DNA from 3 places in the Sphingomonas sp. Leaf28 genome. Region 1 is predicted to be linked to each of the others. Evidence: predicted binding sites of a transcription regulator. Region 1 holds the regulator's gene; each other region holds the start of a gene.
What was found. Region 1 encodes LexA, which represses DNA repair genes until DNA is damaged. Its sites were predicted from a motif close to GTTCCNCNCTTGTTCT; they were not measured.

Region 1 (7,200 bases):
GATGATCCTCGTCGTCGACAATTACGACAGCTTCACTTGGAACCTCGTCCATTACCTGATGGAGCTGGGCGTCGAAGTGGAAGTCGTCCGCAACGACGCGATCTCCGCCGGGCAAGCCTTGTCGTCGGGCGCGGACGCGTTCCTCATCTCCCCCGGCCCCTGCACGCCGACCGAGGCAGGCGTCAGCCTCGACCTCGTCGCCGCCTGCGCGGACGCGGGCAAGCCGCTGCTCGGCGTGTGCCTGGGCCATCAGGCGATCGGCCAGCATTTCGGCGGCAAGGTCGAGCGCGGCGGGCTGATGCACGGCAAGACCTCGCCCGTCCTCCACGACGATACCGGGCTCTACGCCGGACTCCCCTCGCCGTTCATCGCCACGCGCTACCACTCGCTGATCGTCAACGCGGTCCCCGACACGCTGGTGGTGAACGCCACCGCGCAGGACGGCACCGTCATGGGCTTCCGTCACAAGACGCTGCCGATCCACGGCGTCCAGTTCCACCCCGAGAGCATCGCCACCGAACACGGCCACGCGATGCTCGCCAATTTCCTCAAGATGGCCGACATTCCCCATCAACTCCCCTCCCGCCTGCGGGAGGGGTCGGGGGAGGGCAGCGCCGCAACCGCCGCGCCCACGAAGAGCGAAGCCCCTCCCCTAACCCCTCCCGCAGGCGGGAGGGGACTATGATCCTCCCCGACCCGTCCTCCCCCCTCTCGCGCGAATCCGCCCGCGAAGCGTTCGCCGACATCCTCGACGCGCGCGCCGGCGACGACGCGATCGCGACCTTCCTGATCGATCTGTCGGCGCGCGGCGAAACCAGCATCGAGATCGCCGAAGCCGCGCGCGCACTGCGCAACCGGATGATCCCGATCGACGCCCCCGCAGGCGCGATCGACGTCTGCGGCACCGGCGGCGATGGCCACCACACGGTCAACGTCTCGACCGCAGTCGCACTCGTCGTCGCGGCGTGCGGCGTCCCCGTCGCCAAGCACGGCAACCGCGCCGCCTCCAGCAAGGCCGGCGCCGCCGACACGCTCGAAGTCCTCGGCCTCGACATGGACCGCGCCGGCGCCACCGCCGAGGCGAGCCTCAACGACATCGGCATCGCCTTCCTGTTCGCCGCGAACCACCACCCGGCGATGAAGCGCATCACCCCGATCCGGCAGCGCATCGGCAAGCGCACCATCTTCAACCTGATGGGCCCGCTCGCCAACCCGGCCGGCACCACCCGCCAGCTGATCGGCATCGCGCGCCCCGACTACGTGACGCTCTACGCCGACGCGCTCGAACAGCTCGGCACGCAGGCCGCGCTCGTCGTCTCGGGCGAAGAAGGCCTCGACGAACTCTCCGGCGCGGGCCCCAGCATCGTCGCTTCGGTCGGCAGCGTCTCGCTCCCCGCGCGCATCGCCCCCGAAGATGCCGGCCTTACCGCCCACGCGATCACCGACATCCGTGGCGGCGACGCGCACCACAACGCCGACGCGCTCCGCCGCCTGCTCAAGGGCGAGACGGGCGCATACCGCGACGCCGTCCTGCTCAACGCCGCCGCCGCCTTGATGGTCGCCGGCACCGTCCCCACCCTTGTCGATGGCGTCGCGAAAGCCGCCACCGCCCTCGACACCGGCAGCGCCGACGCGCTGCTCGCCCGCTGGATCGCCTACTGACATGACCATGCTCGACCGTATCCTCGAGACCAAGCGCGCCGAAGTCGCCGCACGCAAGGCCACCACCTCGCTCGCCGATATCGACGCCGGGATCGCCCGCATGTCCAAACCACGCGGCTTCCGCGCGGCTCTTGACGCCAAGCCCGGCTACGCGCTGGTCGCCGAGGTCAAGAAGGCCAGCCCCTCGAAGGGCCTGATCCGCGCCGACTTCGATCCCGTCGCGCACGCCCGCGCCTATGAAGCCGGCGGTGCCGCGTGCCTGTCCGTCCTGACCGACGAAAAATGGTTCCAGGGCGCCGACGCCTACCTGACCGCCGCGCGCGACGCGGTCTCGATCCCCGTCCTGCGCAAGGACTTCATGGTCGACCCCTGGCAGTCGACCGAGGCGCGCGCGATCGGCGCCGACTGCATCCTCATCATCGTCGCCGCGCTCGACGACGTGCAGATGGCGGAGATCGAGGCGTCCGCGCTCGAATGCGGCATGGACGTGCTGGTCGAAGTCCACGACGCGCACGAAATGGAGCGCGCGCTCAAACTCAAGTCGCGGCTGATCGGCGTCAACAACCGCGACCTGCGCGACTTCACCGTCGACTTCAACCGCACCTACGAGCTGGTGAGCCGTGCCCCGAAGGACTGCACCTTCGTCGCCGAAAGCGGCCTCACCACGCGCGCCGAGCTCGACGCGATGGCCGAGCACGACATACGCTGCTTCCTGATCGGCGAAGCGCTGATGCGCCAGGACGATGTCGAGGCCGCGACGCGAGCGCTTGTAGGGTGACCGGTCTCACGCACATCGACGAAGCGGGCGCGGCACGGATGGTCGATGTCGGCGGCAAGGCGGTCACCGCGCGCGAGGCCGTCGCCTCGGGTCGGATCACCATGTCCGCCGAAGCCGCCGCCGCGATCGGCGCGGGCACGGCCAAGAAGGGCGACGTCCTCGCGGTCGCGCGCGTCGCCGGGATCATGGCGGCCAAGCGCACCAGCGACCTCATCCCACTCTGCCACCCGCTCCCGCTGACCAAGGTCGAGATCGACCTCGTCGTCGACGCGACCGGCGTCACCGCGACCGCAACCGCCTCGACCGAAGGCAAGACCGGCGTCGAGATGGAAGCGCTCACCGCCGCGACGGTCACGCTGCTGACGATCTACGACATGGCCAAAGCGATCGACAAGACGATGGTCCTCTCCGACATCCGCGTCCGCGCCAAATCAGGCGGGAAATCCGGCAACTGGACCGCCTGAAACCCTCTCCCCAACGGGGAGAGGGAAAGACGCCAAAGGCGTCGAGGGTGAGGGCAAGCCAAGCAAGACGGCCGCCCCTCAAGCCCGATCAGTCATCCATAGCCCATTCGTGATCCTCGACGATCGTCGACTCCACCGGCCGCCCCGCCGCATCGAGCGAAGGGTCATACCGAAACCGCTGCTCGATCAACCGACACGTCAGCGCATCCAGTTCCCGGCTCCCGCTGGATCCAGTCACTCGACACCGCGTAACCCGTCCATCCGTCCCGACCACATACCGCACCGACACCCGGCCACGGATCCCCGTCTCCGCCGCCTCGCGCGGATAGTCGGAGTCCTTCAGCCGCCCCTTGCGCCACCGCGGCGGCGTCTCCTCGCCACCCCCACCGTCGCCATCGCCAGACCCACCGCTCCCGGTGCCATTGCCGATCCCGCCGCTCCCGGTCCCCGGCCCGCGCACGTCCGAGGCGCCCGCCGTCGCCTGCGCGCCCAGCCCGGCCTTTTCCGCCACCACCAGCGGCGGCGGCACCACGATCGGCACCACCGGCGGCGGCGCCACGAGCTCGGTCGCCTTCGACTTGAGATTGGGCGGCGATGCAGCCCCCTCGGGCTTCCGGCTGAGCGACGGCCGCGGCTTGACCTTTTCGACCGGCGGCGGCGGCGGCGGCGGCGCCACCCCGAACACCTTCAACGCCTCCCCGACCGCCGCCGGCATCGGCACGACCAGCCCGTTGAGAAGCGCATAGCCAAGCATCCCCGGCAACACGACCGCCCCGATCGCCGCGCCGATCCTGTCTCTCGTCCGTGGCTGCGTCGCGGTCATCCTATTGATCTGGTGCGTCATTGCGCGCCAGAAAAGCCCCTCACCGCATGAACGCACGCTGGCCAGCGCCCCCACTACCTCCACCCCGGCGAAGGCCGGGGCCCAGTTGGGAAAGCCCAAGTGATAACCAGCGCCACCCGCCCCACCCTGTTTCCCCGCGAAGGCGGGGACCCAGCCTGGGCTCCCGCCTTCGCGGGAGAACAAGGAAGCAGTCGCTGAAGTTCGGTATCGACCGATGCAGCCGAAACGCGCGACCGCCGCTCCACCCCAACAACACCTGTCCTACACAACGATCGAATGGCACAGCACGGAACATACCGACCCACCCCCGCGCTTCCCCTTACGACACCCCGCCAAACGACGACCCGCCAAACACCTCCCAGCGTCTCTACTTCCTATACTTCACTTTTCCGAACCGCCCGAAAACAGAGACTTACGCATGACCCTAATCCCCGTCGCCGAAGCCCAGACCCGCCTCTTCGCCATGGCCCCCCGCGTCGGCCATGAGACCGTTCCCCTGCGCGACGCCGCCGGCCGCTGGGCCGCCGAGGATATCCTCGCCCGCCGGACCCAACCCGCCGCCGATCTCTCGGCGATGGACGGCTACGCGATCCGTTTCGCCGACCTCCCCGGCCCCTGGACCGTCATCGGCGAGAGCGCCGCCGGCCGCCCCTTCACCGGCGCCGTCGCCACAGGCCAAGCCACCCGCATCTTCACCGGCGCCGCGATGCCCGAGGGCGCTGACACCGTCATGGTCCAGGAAGAGGCCGAGCGCGACGGCGCCACGCTGATCCTCGCCGGCGAAGGCCCGCCGATGCTGGGGCGCAACACCCGCCGCAAGGGCCTAGACTTCTCGACCGGCACGCGTCTGATCGCGGCAGGCCAGCGCCTCAGCCCCGCGCGCATCGCCGTCGCCGCGACCGGCGGCCATGGCAGCGTCACGGTCAACCGCCGAGTCCGCGTCGCGGTCGCCGCCACCGGTGACGAACTCGTCCCGCCGGGCTCGACCACCGATGGCGTCGCGCTCCCCGAATCGAACGGCATCATGCTCGCCGCGATGCTCGCCGACATGCCCGTCGACGTCATCGATCTCGGCATCCTGCCCGACAATCTCGACGTCCTGCGCGACGCCTTCGCGAGCGTTCAGGCCGACCTCCTCGTCACCACCGGCGGCGCGTCGGTCGGCGATCACGACCTCGTCCGCCCGGCGATCGAGGCAGCGGGCGGAACGATCGATTTCTGGCGGATCGCGCTGCGCCCCGGCAAGCCGATGATGGCCGGCAGGATCGGCGACATGATGGTCCTCGGGCTTCCCGGCAATCCGGTCTCCGCGTTCGTCACCGCAATCCTGTTCGTGAAACCCGTCGTCGCGCACATGGCCGGCGCAAGCGATCCGCTACCGCAAGCGACGCATGCGCTGCTCGGCGAAGACCTGCCGGCCAACAACGCGCGGACCGATTATCTCCGTGCCGAACTGCGCGACGGCAAGGCCTATGCGTCGACGATCCAGGACAGCTCGATGCTGCTGACGCTCGCCCGCTCGACCTGCCTGATCGTGCGCCCCGGCAGCGCACCGGTGGCAAAAGCGGGCGAATCGGCGGAAATCCTCGTCATTGCGTGATGCGGGCGCTTGACGGGGTCAACTATGTTCCATAGAAGTTCCTCGTCTGTTCCGGACGGAGAACCGCCATGCTCACGCGCAAGCAGCACGAACTCGTCTGCTTCATCAATGATCGCCTCAACGATACCGGTGTGTCGCCGTCGTTCGAGGAAATGAAGGACGCGCTCGACCTGAAATCCAAGTCGGGCGTCCACCGTCTGATCAGCGCGCTCGAGGAGCGCAACTTCATCCGCCGCCTGCCGAACCGCGCGCGCGCACTCGAAGTGCTGCGGATGCCGGAGCGTCCGGAAAAGCCTGAAAAGAAGGTCGCCGCTAAGTCGTCGAACGTGAAGGCGGCGCCCGCTGCCGCCACGCCGCAGCCCGCCAACGACGTCATCGAGATCCCGCTCCACGGTCGCATCGCCGCGGGCGTTCCGATCGAGGCATTCGAAGGTAGCACGATGCTCGCCGTCCCCGCCGCGTTGCTGGGCACCGGCGAACATTACGCGCTCGAGGTGTCGGGTGATTCGATGGTCGAAGCCGGCATCCTCGACGGCGACTACGCGCTCATCCGCCGCACCGATATCGCCCGCGATGGCGAGATCGTCGTCGCGTTGATCGAGGACAGCGAAGCCACGCTCAAGTTCTTCCGCCGCGAAGGCGCAATGGTCCGTCTCGATCCGGCCAACCGCGCCTACGACCCTCAGCGCTATGCGCCGGCGCAAGTCCGCGTTCAGGGCAAGCTGTCGGGCATCCTGCGCCGCTACGACTGAAACCGGTACGCCGCCGGGTTAAAACGCCGGGCCTGCCCAGGTCCGGCGTCGAGCCTCGGCGGATCGCGCCAGGGATGACGGTCGCCCGGCGACAGGATGGTCTCGACCCGACCAGACCCCAACGTCACCGCCACCCCGCCGGTCCGCCGCAGCATATTTCGGTCGAGCCGCAACCATCGCGGCGTACAGCGACTCGGCAAGCTCCGCTCGCTGACGACGATATCGGCGGTCCGGCACGCGGCGAGCAACTGGTCGATCGGCACCATATACGCGCTCCGCGTCGCAAGAACCCGCCACGTCCGCCCGCCCCCCGCGATATCGGTCACGCATAGATCCCGACTGCACCGCGCATCGGGCTGGTCGGCCAGGAACAACGGTTCGCCGTCGACCCCGCCATTTTCGGCGAGCGTGGCGCGCGTATAATCCCCCGCCCGGTCCCGCAACATCGCCAGTCCCGCCGCCGTCCGCACCGCGACATGCCGCCCGTCTCCCGTCACCAGAATGTCCGGCGGCGGTGTCGTCAGCGCCCAGATCGCCCCCACCGCCAACGGCAGAGCGCCGAGCCGCCGCCACCGCGTCCGCCACAACGCAATCCAGATCCCGCCAACGACCATCAACGCAAACGCCGCACTCGGCATCGCCGGCAAGGCCCGCACCGACCCCGGCGCATCGGCCACGCGGTGCGCAAGCCACAACAGCGCGTCGAGCGACGTCTGCACCAGCCACCAGACCGGTGCGCCCATCCCCCCGACATCGAGCAGCAGCGCCAGCGCCTCGAGCGGCATCACGACGAACGTCGTCAACGGGATCGCGATGATATTGGCGAACGCACCGTACAAACCCGATTTATGGAAATGAAACACCGCGATCGGCATCAGCGCGACTTCCACCAACAGCCCGGTCAGCAGCAACGAGGCCACGCCGCGTCCCAGCTTTCGAACGCGCCCCTCGTCATGCGCCCCGAAAAAGGTCCGGATCGCCGGATGTTCGTGAAACGCCATGATCGCCGTGATCGCAGCAAACGAGAGCTGGAAGCTCGGCCCGGCCGCGGACTCGGGCAGCACGAGCATCACGCACATCGCCCCCGTCGCGACGAGTCG
Region 2 (7,200 bases), on a different contig from region 1:
TCGATGCAGCACCCGTCGTGGTGGTGCCGCCGGCCTGCGTGGTCGACGCGTAACCGGTTGCACTGGCGTCCTTCTTGTCGCCGCCGGTGCGGTCGCCATACTCGAACATCGCCGAGTTGCGCTCTTCCTCTTTCCACGCCGCCTTGGCTTCGTCCGCCGACTTCGACAGGTTCACCTTGCCGTCGACGGTCTTGATCCAACGCGACGGGATCGAGTGATGCACGCCGCCCGCATCGCGGTCGTTCTTGGTCAGGAGGATGCGATCGCCCTTCACCTTGTCGACGGTGCCGACATGGCTGCCGTCGGAACCGACGACTTCCATATGCTCGGTGACCAGCGACAGCGAACTGCGCTGGCCCTGACGCTCGGTGCGCCACGACGAAAATTCATTCTCGAACTTCGTGCGGTTCTCGTTGCGATACTCGTCATAGTCGCGGTCGAGCGCGGCGATCTGCGTGCTGCGCCAATTGTGGTAATGATCGTCGTGCGTGCTCGACGACCGACTGCCGGACGATCGATCGCCCGGATTGCCATAGGACCGCTCGTCATAGCGTGCATCGGCCTCGCGACGGCGCTCCGCTTCGTCGTCGCCGAACCACGAACGCACTTCGTCGCCCGCACGCGCGATAAAGCCGCGATCGTCATAGTCGTAACCCTGCGGCTGGCGGCCATAGCCGCGATCGTCGCCGCGGGGCTCGCTGCGACGATTGTCGTCGTCCGCGTGGCGGTTACGGCCGACGTCCTGGAAGCGATGACCGTCCGATGCATAGCTGCCATGATATTCGGTATCGCGCGGGCCTTGGCCACGCTGGCCATAGGCCTGCTGTCCGTAGCGCGACTGGCCCGACTGCGGTTGGCCATAGCGGTCACCGCCGGTCGGCTGCTGGCGATCATTATGGCCGCCATAATAGTCGCGACCGCCCTCGTCGCGCTGCTCGCTGCCATAGCGGCCACGATTGCCTTGGTCGTCACGCCCGCGGTTGCCGTCGCGATCATATTCACCGGCTGCTGCATAGTCGCGCGCACTGGATCGACCGTAATCGCCACCATCAGACCGGAAATCGCGGCCGTAATCCTGCGAGTTCGGCCGACCATAATAGTCGCCCGACTGGCGATCTCGGGTATTGCGTTCGTAGACCATAGGAACCTCCTAATTGCTGTCCTGCGGCTGCCGGTGTCATCGAATGCGACGCCGTGCACTCCACCGTCTACAAACGCCGATGCCTTTGATAGTTCCTGTGTTTGCGGCAACTTGACGGTGACACGAAGCTGCGTTGCGACGACGTGCTACAGATCAGGCGGACCCGGTCTCACAACCCGGTTGCATCCCCCAAATCGACCCGTTAAGGCGCGATCATGGCCTGTGGCCAACCGCGCGGGGCCGTAGCTCAGATGGGAGAGCGCTGCAATCGCACTGCAGAGGTCAGGGGTTCGATTCCCCTCGGCTCCACCACGCGACGGTGACCGACACAGTTTGGTCTGAGATGAGCCGCTAGTGACGCAGCATCTTTAGTGTCGCCAGCCTATTACCGCCTCAGAGTCTCCAGCACTGATAATCTATCGGCGCGGTGTGAATCAGGCCGGTTTGCTACACACGCCAGACCCACATTGCCGTCACTCCGTGATGCTTGGCAGATCTCCGGGCTTGAGTGCGAGCGCCTGACGAAGCGCCGCCACCTCGGCATTCAGCGATGCGAGCCGGTCCGGCGTCATTCCCGATCGCTCGACGATCAGCGGGCCGAGGCACCCCGTCTCGGCCCAGCATGCCCTTCCCGCATCGGTCAGGCGAACCCGGACCTCGCGTTCGTCGGCCGGGTTGCGGATCCGTGTGACAAGTCCTGCGGCCTCGAGGCGTTTTGCCAGCGGCGTGATGGTGCTCGGCTCGAGCGCGAGCCGTTCGGCAATCGCGCCGATCGAACGACCATCCTCCGCCTCGTTGAGCGTCTGCAGGACCAGAAACTGCGGATAGGTGATGCCAAGCCCGTCGAGAACTGGCTTGTACGCGCGGTTGATCGCGATCGTCGCCGCGTAGAGCGAAAAGCAAAGCTGGTCGTCGAGTGGGAGTGGGACGGACACGAGACAGGCTCCTTCTAGGCCAGCTGCCTACCACGCAAATGATTATCGCGCAAAATGATACTGGACAGTGCCGTCGGCCGCGGCTAAATGATTATCGCGATAAGCAATTGGAGACCCGGAATGTCGATCGACGTAAAATACACCACTGAAGCCACCGCAACCGGAGGCCGTGACGGTCACGCGCGGTCGCAGGACGGCCGGTTCGACGTTGCCCTGTCGACGCCAAAGGAACTGGGCGGCGCAGGCGGCGATGGCAGCAATCCCGAACAGTTGTTCGCGGCGGGCTATTCCGCGTGCTTCATCGGTGCGCTGAAGGTCGCCGGCCAGCAGTTGAAGATGAAGCTGCCTGCAGACGTCGCGGTCACGGCCAAGGTCGGCATCGGCCCGCGCTCGGAGGGTGGCTTTGGCATCACGACGGATCTGACGGTATCGCTGCCGGGCCTCGAGCGTGACGAGGCGCAGAAGCTCGTCGATGCGGCCCACCAGATCTGCCCCTATTCGAACGCCACGCGCGGCAATGTCGACGTGGGCCTGACGCTCGCCTGAGGCCTTCGACACGATGTCGGTGCAGGACATGGCGCTTCCGTGCTGTGTGCTGCACCGTTTTCCGGCCGGGAATCCCTCCCGGCGAGCCATCGTGTTGCAGACTGCGTACGCTTCCCGGTGTGCGACAGTCCCCGCCAGCAGCGCTGCGGGCGGTCCTGAAAAGCAACCTAGGATACGGCTTGCGCGGTTTCTGCGTTTATCTTGAGCGAGAGCAATAAAGTAGTCCGATCGGGCCGGACATTACAGCGATACATCCGCGTTCACGATCGCCAACACAGGCTTCGTGGAGAGAATGACATGGCTGTTAAATTCGCCGGAACGATGAACGCGATCAATCGCGGACTGGATGCGACCAAGCCGACCAAAGGCGCCGACATGGTCGAGGATTGGGAAGCAGCGCTGGCCGATAGCGACGTTTCGGGCGCCAAGGGTATTTTGCGCGACCTCGGATCGCTGCGCAAGCAGCTCGAGAAGGACACGCCCGACGCGGACCGCGTCCATGCGCTTCTGCACCGACTGGGCACCGCGACGACGAAGATCGCCGAGAAGGCCGATTCGTCGCAGGAGAAGCTGAAAGCGCTTGGACAGGCGCTGACCGAAGCCGGCGAAGATACGCCGGACGAAGAGGAAGACATTGAAGCCGCTGCAAGCCCGAAGCGCGCGCGCAAGAAGGCCTGATTCCTGGGGCCGGCCGGACGGCCGGCCCCACTATTTTCCATACCGGATCGTCTGGTATCGTGGCGGACGCACCCTTAGGCTGACCCGGTTGTCCCGATCAGCTTCAAGGATATTGCCATGCGTTTGACCTCAGCCATTGTGGCGACACTGCTGGCCAGTTCGGCGCTCGCGCAAACAACGTCGGTCGAGACGCACGTCACACTCGACAGCGGCAAGCTACGCGGGCGCGCTACCGACGGCGTCATCGCGTTCAAGGGTATCCCGTTCGCCGCGCCGCCCGTCGGGCCGCTTCGCTGGCGTGCGCCCCAGCCCGTCGCTCGCTGGTCAGGCGAACGCGACGCGAGTCGCTACACCAATGATTGCATGCAAAAGCCTTTCCCGAGCGATGCCGCGCCGCTCGGCACGCCGCCGGCCGAGGATTGCCTCTATGCCAATGTGTGGAAGCCCGCCGGTGCCTCGTCCAAATTGCCGGTGATGGTGTGGATCTACGGTGGCGGCTTCGTCAATGGCGGGTCATCGCCGCCGACCTATTCGGGCAGCGCGCTCGCCAAGTCGGGTATCATGGTCGTCAGCTTCAACTACCGCCTAGGCCGGTTCGGCACGTTCGCGCACCCGCAATTGAGTCACCAGAACCCGGATCGGGGGTTGCTCGGCAATTACGGCTATATGGATCAGCTCGCGGCGCTGAAATGGGTGCAGCATAATATCGCCGCATTCGGTGGTGATCCTGCGAATGTGACCATCATCGGAGAAAGCGCGGGCGGCATGTCGGTCCATACGCTGCTGACGTCACCGATGGCCCGCGGGACGTTCAATAAAGCGGTCGTGATGTCAGGCGGCCCCGGGGCCGGGCCTGCCAGCACGATCGAGTCTGCCGAGGCGGTCGGCGTTGCGTTCGCGCAGTCGAAGGGGATCGCGCCCGACGATCCGCAGGCGCTCGCAAAGCTTCGGCGGCTTTCGGCAGATCAAGTGACCGACGGGCTGAACCTGGCGGCGATGTTCACCCCCGGCTCGGGACCGCAAACCTACAGCAAGCCCGTCGTCGACGGCCGCATCGCGGTCGATCCGGTCGCGGCGTTTGAAGCGGGAAACTTTGCCAGGGTTCCGGTGATGATCGGCGCGACCAGCGACGATATCGGCGGTCCGCAAGGCTATATGATCGAGGGCGCGCGCGACACCGCGGCTTTGCTCGCCGCGAAAGGCGTGCCGACCTATTATTACCGGTTCTCATATGTCGCGTCATCGGCACGGACCGACAAGACCGCCGGTGCATCGCATGCATCCGACATTCCGTTCTTCTTCGATACCGCCGCGATCAAATATGGCGCGAAGACCAGCACGGCCGACCGGGCGGCGGGACGGACCGCGAGCACCTATCTGGTCAATTTCGTGAAGCGTGGCGATCCAAACGGGGCGGGCCTGCCACATTGGCCGGCAACAAGTGCGCGCACGCCGAAAATGCTCGAGCTCGACTCGAGCGGTGGCGCGGCACTGGTCGAGGACAAGCGTTAGAGCCCACCCCCTCCATGCTGCGCGGCGGGGCTGTCCTATGCGAGGGCGGACCCGCCGCGAGCCGCATGGATCAGGTCGACGAGCTGCTTGTTGATCGACGCGCCGTGCAGATGAAGATGCACTGCGTCATAGCCCTCTCGCCGCAACCGCTGACGCAGCGCATTGACCGACTCGCATTCGCCCGACCGTGCCAGTTCGAATGCTCGCTCCACCGTGGTAATTTGTCCCGTCATCCCGTCGCCCTAAGCGATATCCCGACAGGCCGCGAGCGCTCATTCGTCCGGCACGCAAGTCTTTATAATGGCTGCCAAGTTTAATAAACCTAGATCAAGTTTTCAGTTCTGCCCGGGTGTGCGCCCCACCGTTTCGTTCTATCTTTGTTCGCAATCCTGGCGTATCGTCGAGCGATGACGACGGGTCGACCAGTTCGCGGCGCAACACGAAACGACGAGAGCCGGCGTTTCAACCTGCCGCAGACCGAGCTGGACGGCGACTGGCTCGACATGCGCGAGGGGATCGACGGGATCGCACCGAAGCTTCGAACGACGGTGACAGTCGAAACTCCGAGGACGATCATTAGCCGCAACGCCTCGCCTGACGTCCCGTTCGATCGCTCGGTCAACCCGTATCGCGGCTGCGAACACGGCTGCATCTATTGTTTCGCGCGCCCGAGCCATGCGTTTCATGACCTCTCGCCGGGGCTCGATTTCGAAAGCAGGCTGTTCGCCAAGCCGTCCGCCGCCACCCTGTTGCGCGCGGAGCTCGGCAAGCCCGGCTATGTCGCCGCGCCGATGGCGCTGGGGACGAACACCGATCCCTATCAGCCGATCGAGAGCGACTGGCGGATCACGCGCGGCATCATCGAGGTGCTGGCGGAGACCGATCATCCGCTGACGATCACGACCAAATCCGACCGTGTCGTGCGCGACCTGGACCTGCTGGCACCGATGGCGGCGAAGCGGCTAGCGGCGGTGGCGATGTCGATCACCTCTCTCGATCCGAAGATCGCGTCGACAGTCGAACCGCGTGCGCCGCATCCCGAGCGGCGACTGGCGGCGGTGCGCAAACTCGCCGATGCGGGGGTGCCGGTCTATGTCTCGATCTCACCCGTGATCCCGGCGATCACCGATCACGAGATCGAAACTCTCATCGCGCGCGCTGCCAAAGCGGGCGCGACCCGGGCGTTCTTCATCCCCGTGCGCCTCCCGCACGAAGTGGCCCCGTTGTTCCGCGCGTGGCTCGACGAGCATTTTCCCGATCGCGCGGGGAAGGTGATGACGACGATCGCGTCGTTGCGCGGCGGCAAGGACAACGACCCGAACTTCTTCACGCGGATGAAGGGACAAGGACCTTGGGCAGACCTGCTGGCGACGCGGTTTCGGATCGCCTGCGCTAAACATGGCCTGAACCAGGAGCGCATCGCACTGCGGAGCGACCTGTTCCGCGCACCGAGGGGGCCGCAGGGGGAACTGTTCTAAGGGCGCGGGCATGACGGGCTGACGACCGCCCGACGGTGCGAGTACCGATCAACCATCCTCCCCCGCCAGGGGAGGATGAGGATAGCCCGGAGTCAATCGCGATACGCCAGCCCGGAATGGCGATCGATCAGTAGGCGCGGCCGATCAGGATGCGCTCAACCGCAGGCTCGCCGGTGAAGATGCACGCGCCGTTATCGCAGCCGGTCTGGCCCATCGGCGAGTTGCGGATCGTGAGCTTGAGCGCCTTCAGGCGGGTGACGACCGTCTCCAGCGCAGGACCGGTGGGCTTGGACCAGCGAACGTCAACCCAGCCGGGGTTCTTGATGCCGTCCGCGAAGTGCGATTCGAGCGCGGCGAAATCGTCGACCGGGACGATATTGGCCTTGAGACGGTTCATCGATTCGACATGGAGCGTCGCCTGCACGTCGTGCAGCATGCCCGACACCTCGCCAACGAAATCGGCCCGCGCAACCGCGTTGCTGTCGAGCTTGCCGTTCTCTCGATACAGACGATCGCGGCGAATGACCGAGACATTGCCGCCAGCGACGTCTCGCCCGCCGACCTCGATAATGATCGGCGCGCCCTTCTTGACCCAGCCCCAGCGCTTTGTCGCGGCCTTGGCGGGTTTGAGGTCGAGCAGCGCACGGACCGGCTCGCCAAGCGCGGACTGCTTCGCCAGTTCGGCCTGGAGCCCCTTGCAATAGTCGATGATCGCCGCGTCCTCGGGCACGTCGCGCAGCATCGGCACGATCACCACCTGCCACGGCGCGATCATCGGCGGCACGCGCAGGCCGTCGTCGTCGCCGTGGACCATGATGACGCCGCCGATCATCCGCGTCGACACGCCCCAGCTCGTCGTGTTGCACAGCTCGAACTCGCCGCCCGCATTCTGGAAGCGGATGTTCTGTGC
Region 3 (7,200 bases), on a different contig from region 1:
AGCGTGCCCGTCGTCAAGGTCATCGATACAGGCGTCGGGAAGATCGCCGGGCGGGTCACCGGCGCGGCGGACGCCTGGCTGGGCAAAACGGTCGCCAGTCCTGCAAGCGCTGCCACCAGCGACGCTGCGGCGCCGATCTCTCCGGTACGTCGCGCCATCTTTGCTCTCCGGTATCAGATTGGTCTTGTCGGCACGTGGTAGGGCGATCGCACGGCGTCGGCAAGCGAGCGGACGCCTCAGGTCGGAATTCGAAAGGAGTGGTGCCGGTTGCAGGAATCGAACCCGCGACATCCAGTTTACAAAACTGGCGCTCTACCAACTGAGCTAAACCGGCCGGTGCGTGCCGGGCTATGCGCGCCCGGTGCTGAATGCCCAATGCTTCAAGAAACGCCGAAGGTCCAGCCCTCGGTTTGCGCGATATACGGGGTCAGTGCGGGCGGCGCCCAGAAGTCGGCGCGGTGCGCGGTGGTGCGCAGCCACGCGGCGGTGAGGATCGCGTCGGTCGCGTGGTCGTCATAGCGTGCGAGCGGTCGGTGCGGCGCGCTGCCGAGCGCGGCGAGCGCCCTGTCGAGCGACTCGGCGTCGCGCATCTTGCTGAGGCCCTTGCGGATGCCGGCGGCGCGCGCGGCGATCGTCGTGTAGATCTCGACGATCGCCGACCCGCTCGCGGGCAGTGGATCGAACGGCCAGACCGGCAGGCGCCCGGCGAGCCGGTGCAGCACGCGCATGCCCGTCAGGCTCGACTTGCCGACCTGCGCGGCGCCGACCAGGTTGAGCGCGCTGGTCGGGTTGAGCCCCTGCAGACCCTGCGCCTCCTCGGTCACGCGTAGCCGGCCGCGCCCTTCGAAGAACACGCCCTTGCGCCCGCCATGGCGCCGCAGGTGCGGCGCGATCGCGTCATGATCGACGAAGCTGCTCGCGCCGAGATGCGGGTCGTCCGCGCAGATCGCCTCGACCAGCCGCCACAAGCCGCGCGCGTCCGCGGGGCTGTCGGACCAGCCGGGGAAGAACGCACCGCGATCGACGAACGGCAGCGATGGCCCGAGATCGAGCCCGACCAGCGTATCGGGTGGCATCGCACTCGCCAACCAGTCGAGCGCGGCGGCGCGCGACCAGCCGCCCTCGGCCGCGACCAGCGTCGGGGCCTCGGCACCATGCGTGCAGATCGCGACGGCGATGCCGGGTTGCCGCGCGCCGACCGCGCCCGACCAGTCGATCGCGGCGAAGTGGCTGAACCGATCAGGGGCGATCGCCATAGCCTTTGCGCTGCGCGACCAAGGTCTGATCCCATGCCGCGCGATCGGTCAACGAGAGCGCATAGGCGGCGACCGCGTCCCTATCCCTCATGCACGTTTGGTCGCGCGCAGGCCGTCCCAATAGGCCAGCCGTTCCGACAGGCGCTTTTCGAACCCGCGTTCGGTGGGCGCGTAGAAGGTCTGCGGGCTCATCTCGTCGGGCCAGTAATCCGAGCCCGAAAACGCATCCTCGGCATCATGGTCATACGCATAGCCCTTGCCGTAGCCGATATCGCGCATCAGCTTGGTCGGGGCGTTGCGGATCGCGGCGGGGGGCATCAGCGACCCCGTCTCGCGCGCCGATTTCCACGCCGCCTTCTGCGCCTTGTACACCGCGTTCGATTTGGGCGCGGTCGCGAGATAGACGCAGGCCTGCGCGATCGCGAGCTCGCCCTCCGGGCTGCCGAGAAAATCGTAGGTGTCCTTCGCCGCGATGCATTGGACCAGCGCCTGCGGATCCGCGAGCCCGATATCCTCGACCGCGGCGCGGGTCAGGCGGCGCAGGAGGAACAGCGGCTCCTCGCCCGCGGTCAGCATCCGCGCGAGATAATAGAGCGCCGCCTGCGGATCGCTGCCGCGGATCGATTTGTGCAGCGCGGAGATGAGGTTGTAATGCCCCTCGCGATCCTTGTCGTACACCGCGACGCGGCGTTGCAAGAAGTTCGACAGCCCCGCCGGATCGAGCGGTTCGGGCAGGTTGACCGAGAACAGCGTCTCCGCCTGGTTGAGCAGGAATCGGCCATCGCCGTCCGCGCTCGCGATCAGCGCGTCCTTGGCGGGCGGCGTGACGGGTAGGGGGCGCTCCATCACCACCTCGGCACGGTCGAGCAGCTGTTCGAGCGCACCGCGGCCGAGGCGTTCGAGGATCAGCACCTGCGCGCGGCTGAGCAACGCGGCGTTGAGTTCGAACGACGGGTTCTCGGTGGTCGCGCCGACCAGCGTGACGGTGCCGTCCTCGACATAGGGCAGGAAGCCGTCCTGCTGCGCGCGGTTGAAGCGGTGAATCTCGTCCACGAACAACAAGGTGCGCTTGCCCATCTTGGCATGCTCGCGCGCTTCGGCGAACGACTTCTTCAGTTCGGCCACGCCCGAGAACACCGCCGATATCGCAACGAACCGCAGGTCGACCGCGTCTGCGAGCAGCCGTGCGATGGTGGTCTTGCCGGTGCCGGGCGGGCCCCACAGGATGATCGAGGATAGCCGTCCCGCCGACACCATCCTGCCGATCGCACCCTCGGGGCCGGTGATGTGATCCTGCCCGACCACCTCGTCGAGCGTGCGCGGGCGCAGGCGATCCGCGAGCGGCGCGTTCTCGGGGGGCGTTTCGGTAGGGGGGGCGGGTTCGAAGCCCGCGAAGAGGTCGGCCATCCGGCAAAGATAGGGGCGGGGGGGCGGTTTGCCCATCCATGCGCGTCCTCCCTCTACGGATCGTCTTTCCCGTGGCGGACGAGAATTGCGCGAATCTTTCGACCGCCCCCTTGAACACGAAATAGTCTTCGATATATCTTGCGTCATGAACGAAGATATATCGGAGAACACTCAAATGCGGTTTGGTACAGAATATGGAGCATGGACCGGTGGCCCGCGTGGCGACGGCGAGCAACGCGGTCGGCCGGGCCATGACGGTCATGGCGGGCATGGACGGCACGGGCATCGCGGCGGCCCCGGTGGTCGGCGCCGGCTGTTCGATGGCGGCGAGTTGAAGCTCGTGATGCTGAAGCTGATCGCCGACGCACCACGCCACGGCTACGACCTGATCCGCGAGATCGAAGGGCTGACCGGCGGCGGTTATGCGCCGAGCCCGGGGGTCGTCTATCCGACGCTCAGCATGCTCGACGAGATGGGGCTGATCGAGGAGCAGCAGTCGGAGGGCGCCAAGAAGCGCTTTGCGGCGAGCGACGAGGGCCGTGCGCATCTGGCCGAGAATAGCGCGATCGTCGATGCGCTGTTCGCGCGGCTGGCGGCGGTGGGCGCGGAATCGGAGCGGACCGATGGCGCGCCGATCCGGCGGGCAATGGGCAATCTTCGCCAGGTGCTCCAGCACCGGCTCATGCGCGAGGACGTCAACGAGGATACGCTGCACGACGTGGCGGCACTGATCGACGAGGTCGCGCAGAAGATCGAGCGCTTGAAGTGAGCGTCTCCGTCGCACGCGTACCGACGCATTCGGCGAGCAAGTATCTCCAGCAGCTTGCCAAGCACTGGAGTCACAAGATGGACGTCACGATGTCGGAAGAGGAGGGCCGCATCGCCTTCCCGAACGGCGCGGTGCTGGAGATGCGCGCGGACAGCGAGACGCTGGACGTCGCGCTGACGGTCCCCGACGGCGAGGATGTCGAGCGGATGCGCGGCGTGGTGTCGAGCCATCTCGACCGCTTCGCCTTCCGCGAGGCGCCGCTGACGTTCGACTGGGCGGCTGTCTGACGCCGATCGGTGCGTTATCGGTGGTCGATCAGCCGCGCTCGCGGCGCGCCATCACCGCAAGGTAGGTGTCGAGCACGGTCTGGTTGATCACGTCCCAGCGATAGCCCGCCGCCTTGGCATGGCCGGCGCTGCCCATCGCGTGGCGCAGGCCCGGCTCGGCGACGATCCTGCCGATCGCGTCGGCATAGCCGGCGATGTCGGTCGGTGGCACCAGGAAGCCGGTGCGGCCGTCGTCGATCAGGTCGACCGCGCCGGTCGCGCGCGCGGCGACGACGGGGACGCTCGCCGCCATCGCCTCGAGCGTGACGTTGCCGAACGTCTCGGTGACGCTGGGGTTGAAGAACACGTCCATCGACGCGACCGCGCGGCCGAGCGCCTCGCCCGACTGGAAGCCGGTGAACACCGCTTCGGGCACGCGCTCCGCAAACCAGTCGCGCGCCGGGCCTTCGCCGACCACCACGACGCGGTGGCGGACGCCCCGGCGGCGCAACTCGGTCAGCACGTCGGCAAAGACGTCGAGGCCCTTTTCCTTCACCAGCCGGCCGAGGAACCCGACGACCATCTCGTCATCGCCGATGCCGAGCGAGCGCCGCCAGGCCAGATCGCGCCGCGCCGGGTTGAACCGGTCGTGATCGATCCCGCGCGACCAGATGCCGATCGACGAGGTCACCCCCCAGCCGCGCAACAGCTCGGCCATGCTGGGCGAGGGGACGACGACCTCGTCGACCCGGTTGTAGAAGCGGGTCAGCCGCTTTTTCGCGAGCGGCTCGAGAAAGCCCATCCGGTAATAACGGAAATAGGTCTCGAACCGCGTGTGGAACGAGGCGACCGTCGCGATCGCGCGCGTGCGGGCATAGGCGACCGCGGCATGGCCGAGAAACTCGGGCGCGGAGACATGGACGATGTTGGGCGCGAACGCATCGATGTCGCGGCGCACGCGCGGCGTAATGCCCAGCGCGACGCGATATTCGCCGCGACCGCCGACCAGCGGGATCGCGGGCACGTCGACCAGATCGCCGATCGCGGGGAAGGCGGGCTTGGCGACGGTCGGCGAATAGACGCGGACCTGCACGCCGCGCGACAACAGGTGCCCGACAAGCAGGTTCAGCGACTGGTTCGCGCCGTCGCGGACATAATTATAATTGCCGCTGAACAGGGCCACACGGAGATCGGTCGGCTGCATCCTCCGGGCGGATAGCGCCGCACGTGGACAAGCGCCAGACAATCCGGCCGCACGCGCTTTGCGGGGCCGATCTGGGCGAACGATGTTCCCTTATCGTTCCTGCTGGGCTAAGCCGCCGCCATGGCGAAACCCCAGAAACGTTATGTATGTCAGTCCTGTGGATCGGTGTCGCACCGGTGGGCGGGGCAGTGCGCCGATTGCAACGAATGGAACACGCTGGTCGAGGAGGCGAACACCGCTGCGACGCCGTTCCATTCGAAGCACAATCTGCAGACCGGCGGCCGCGCGATCCAGCTCGTCGGGCTCGATGCCGAGATCAAGCTGCCCGACCGGATGGCGACCGGCATCGCCGAGCTCGACCGCGCGCTGGGCGGCGGGTTCGTCGAGGGATCGGCAACGCTGATCGGGGGCGATCCCGGCATCGGCAAGTCGACGCTGCTGCTGCAGGCGGCGGCGAAGATGGCGCTCGCGGGCCAGTCGGTCGCCTATGTCTCGGGCGAGGAGGCGGCCGACCAGGTGCGGCTGCGCGCGCGGCGGCTGGGGCTCGGCAATGCGCCGGTGCAGCTCGCGGCGGCGACCTCGACGCGCGACATCCTGACGACGTTGCAGACCCGGCCGCCGGCGATGCTCGTGATCGATTCGATCCAGACGATGCATTCGGACCTGATCGAGGGCGCGCCCGGTACGGTCAGCCAGGTCCGCGCGTCGGCGCAGGAGCTGATCCGCTTCGCCAAGGAACGCGGCACCGCGGTGGTGCTGGTCGGGCACGTCACCAAGGACGGCTCGATCGCCGGTCCGCGCGTGCTCGAGCATATGGTCGACACGGTGCTGTCGTTCGAAGGCGAGCGCAGCCACCAGTATCGCATCCTGCGCGCGATCAAGAACCGCTTCGGCGGTACCGACGAGATCGGCGTCTTCTCGATGCAGACCGAGGGGCTGGCGGAGGTCGGCAATCCGTCGTCGCTGTTCCTCACGCACCGCGACGACGCGATGACCGGCGCGACGGTGTTCCCCGCGCTGGAGGGGACTCGGCCGGTGCTCGTCGAGATCCAGGCGCTGACCGTTAGGCTTGCGTCAGGCGCGACGCCACGGCGCGCGGTGGTCGGCTGGGATTCGGGGCGGCTCGCGATGATCCTCGCGGTGCTCGAGGCGCGGTGCGGGCTCAGCTTCTCGAATGCCGAAGTCTATCTGAACATCGCCGGCGGCTACCGCGTGCAGGATCCGGCGGCGGACCTGGCGGTGGCGGCGGCGCTGATTTCGGCGATGTCGGAACGCCCGGTGCCCGTCGACGCGGTGGCGTTCGGCGAGGTCGCGCTGTCGGGCGAGATTCGTCCGGTCGCGCATGGGCCGTTGCGGCTCAAGGAGGCGAGCAAGCTCGGCTTCGAGCGCGCGCTGGTCCCGGCGTCGATGACGGGGGAGAAGAGCGGCATGAAACTGTCGGGCTTCAAGACGCTGGCCTCGTTCGTCGATCACATGATGGGGCGGGGGTAGCACCGCGCGGGGTATGACGGGGCTGGCGAGGACGCGACACGAACTCCCGCACTAGCGGTTCGGCGCGCGCATCCCTATTCCAGATCCATGAACCTCACCGCGCTAGACATCGTCGTCCTGCTCGCCGTCGCCGGGTCGGCGGTGCTCGGGTTGATCCGCGGGTTCGTGACGGAAGTGCTGTCGATGTTCGCCTGGGTCGCGATGGTGGCGATGCTGAAGCTGTTCCACATCCCGCTCGCCGCCACGCTGTCGCCGATGATCGGTACCGTCGGCGGCGCCGCGGTGCTTGCCTTCGCGATCATCACCGGGCTGACCTATATCGGCGGAAGGCTGGTCGCCAATGCGATCGGCGCACGGACCAGGACGTCGATCTTGGGACCCGTCGATCGCGCGCTCGGCTTCGGGTTCGGCGCGCTCAAGGGCCTGATCCTCGCCAGCCTCGTCTTCCTGCTCGCGACGCTCGTCATCGATACGATGGGCGGCGGACCCGCGCGCCGGCCCGGCTGGATGACGACGTCGCGTACCTACCCGCTGCTCAACGCCACCAGCGCCAGCATCGCCGATTTCGTCGACCGCCGCCGCCGCGGCAAACCCGTGTTCGGCGCCATGACGCCGCCCTCCCGATCCGATAACGCAAGCGAGCCGAAGCCATGAGCGCGCCCCTCTACAACGCCGAGATCCTGCGTCTCGCCGCGACGATCCCGCACCACGAACGCCTCCCCGCGCCGATGGCGACCGCCGAGAAACGCTCGCCTATCTGCGGCAGCCGCGTGACAATCGACGTCGCGGTCGACGCCGAGGGGCGCG

Region 2: ASE79_RS02790 (PA0069 family radical SAM protein) is a predicted target of LexA. The motif match lies at 5,181-5,196, and genes of this name have one in related genera.
Region 3: radA (DNA repair protein RadA) is a predicted target of LexA. The motif match lies at 4,987-5,002, and genes of this name have one in related genera.

Annotation. Positions count from the first base shown of each region.
Region 1 covers NZ_LMKX01000009.1:408,416-415,615, reverse strand. The annotation lists gene ASE79_RS15145 (anthranilate synthase component II) at 2-685, shown strand; gene trpD (anthranilate phosphoribosyltransferase) at 682-1,662, shown strand; gene trpC (indole-3-glycerol phosphate synthase TrpC) at 1,664-2,440, shown strand; gene moaC (cyclic pyranopterin monophosphate synthase MoaC) at 2,437-2,904, shown strand; gene ASE79_RS15125 (energy transducer TonB) at 2,993-3,727, opposite strand; gene ASE79_RS15120 (molybdopterin molybdotransferase MoeA) at 4,167-5,348, shown strand; gene lexA (transcriptional repressor LexA) at 5,417-6,100, shown strand; gene ASE79_RS15110 (ComEC/Rec2 family competence protein) at 6,091-7,200, opposite strand, start outside.
Region 2 covers NZ_LMKX01000001.1:581,989-589,188, forward strand. The annotation lists gene ASE79_RS02760 (DUF2171 domain-containing protein) at 1-1,141, opposite strand, end outside; tRNA gene ASE79_RS02765 (tRNA-Ala) at 1,378-1,453, shown strand; gene ASE79_RS02770 (MarR family winged helix-turn-helix transcriptional regulator) at 1,615-2,076, opposite strand; gene ASE79_RS02775 (organic hydroperoxide resistance protein) at 2,197-2,622, shown strand; gene ASE79_RS02780 (hypothetical protein) at 2,920-3,300, shown strand; gene ASE79_RS02785 (carboxylesterase/lipase family protein) at 3,418-4,812, shown strand; gene ASE79_RS20150 (hypothetical protein) at 4,848-5,045, opposite strand; gene ASE79_RS02790 (PA0069 family radical SAM protein) at 5,220-6,290, shown strand; gene ASE79_RS02795 (aminoacyl--tRNA ligase-related protein) at 6,418-7,200, opposite strand, start outside.
Region 3 covers NZ_LMKX01000011.1:311,956-319,155, reverse strand. The annotation lists gene ASE79_RS19045 (beta-N-acetylhexosaminidase family protein) at 1-158, opposite strand, end outside; tRNA gene ASE79_RS19040 (tRNA-Thr) at 259-334, opposite strand; gene ASE79_RS19035 (hypothetical protein) at 381-1,256, opposite strand; gene ASE79_RS19030 (replication-associated recombination protein A) at 1,344-2,663, opposite strand; gene ASE79_RS19025 (PadR family transcriptional regulator) at 2,839-3,432, shown strand; gene ASE79_RS19020 (DUF2218 domain-containing protein) at 3,429-3,719, shown strand; gene ASE79_RS19015 (glycosyltransferase family 4 protein) at 3,748-4,902, opposite strand; gene radA (DNA repair protein RadA) at 5,023-6,393, shown strand; gene ASE79_RS19005 (CvpA family protein) at 6,481-7,047, shown strand; gene ASE79_RS19000 (iron-sulfur cluster assembly scaffold protein) at 7,044-7,200, shown strand, end outside.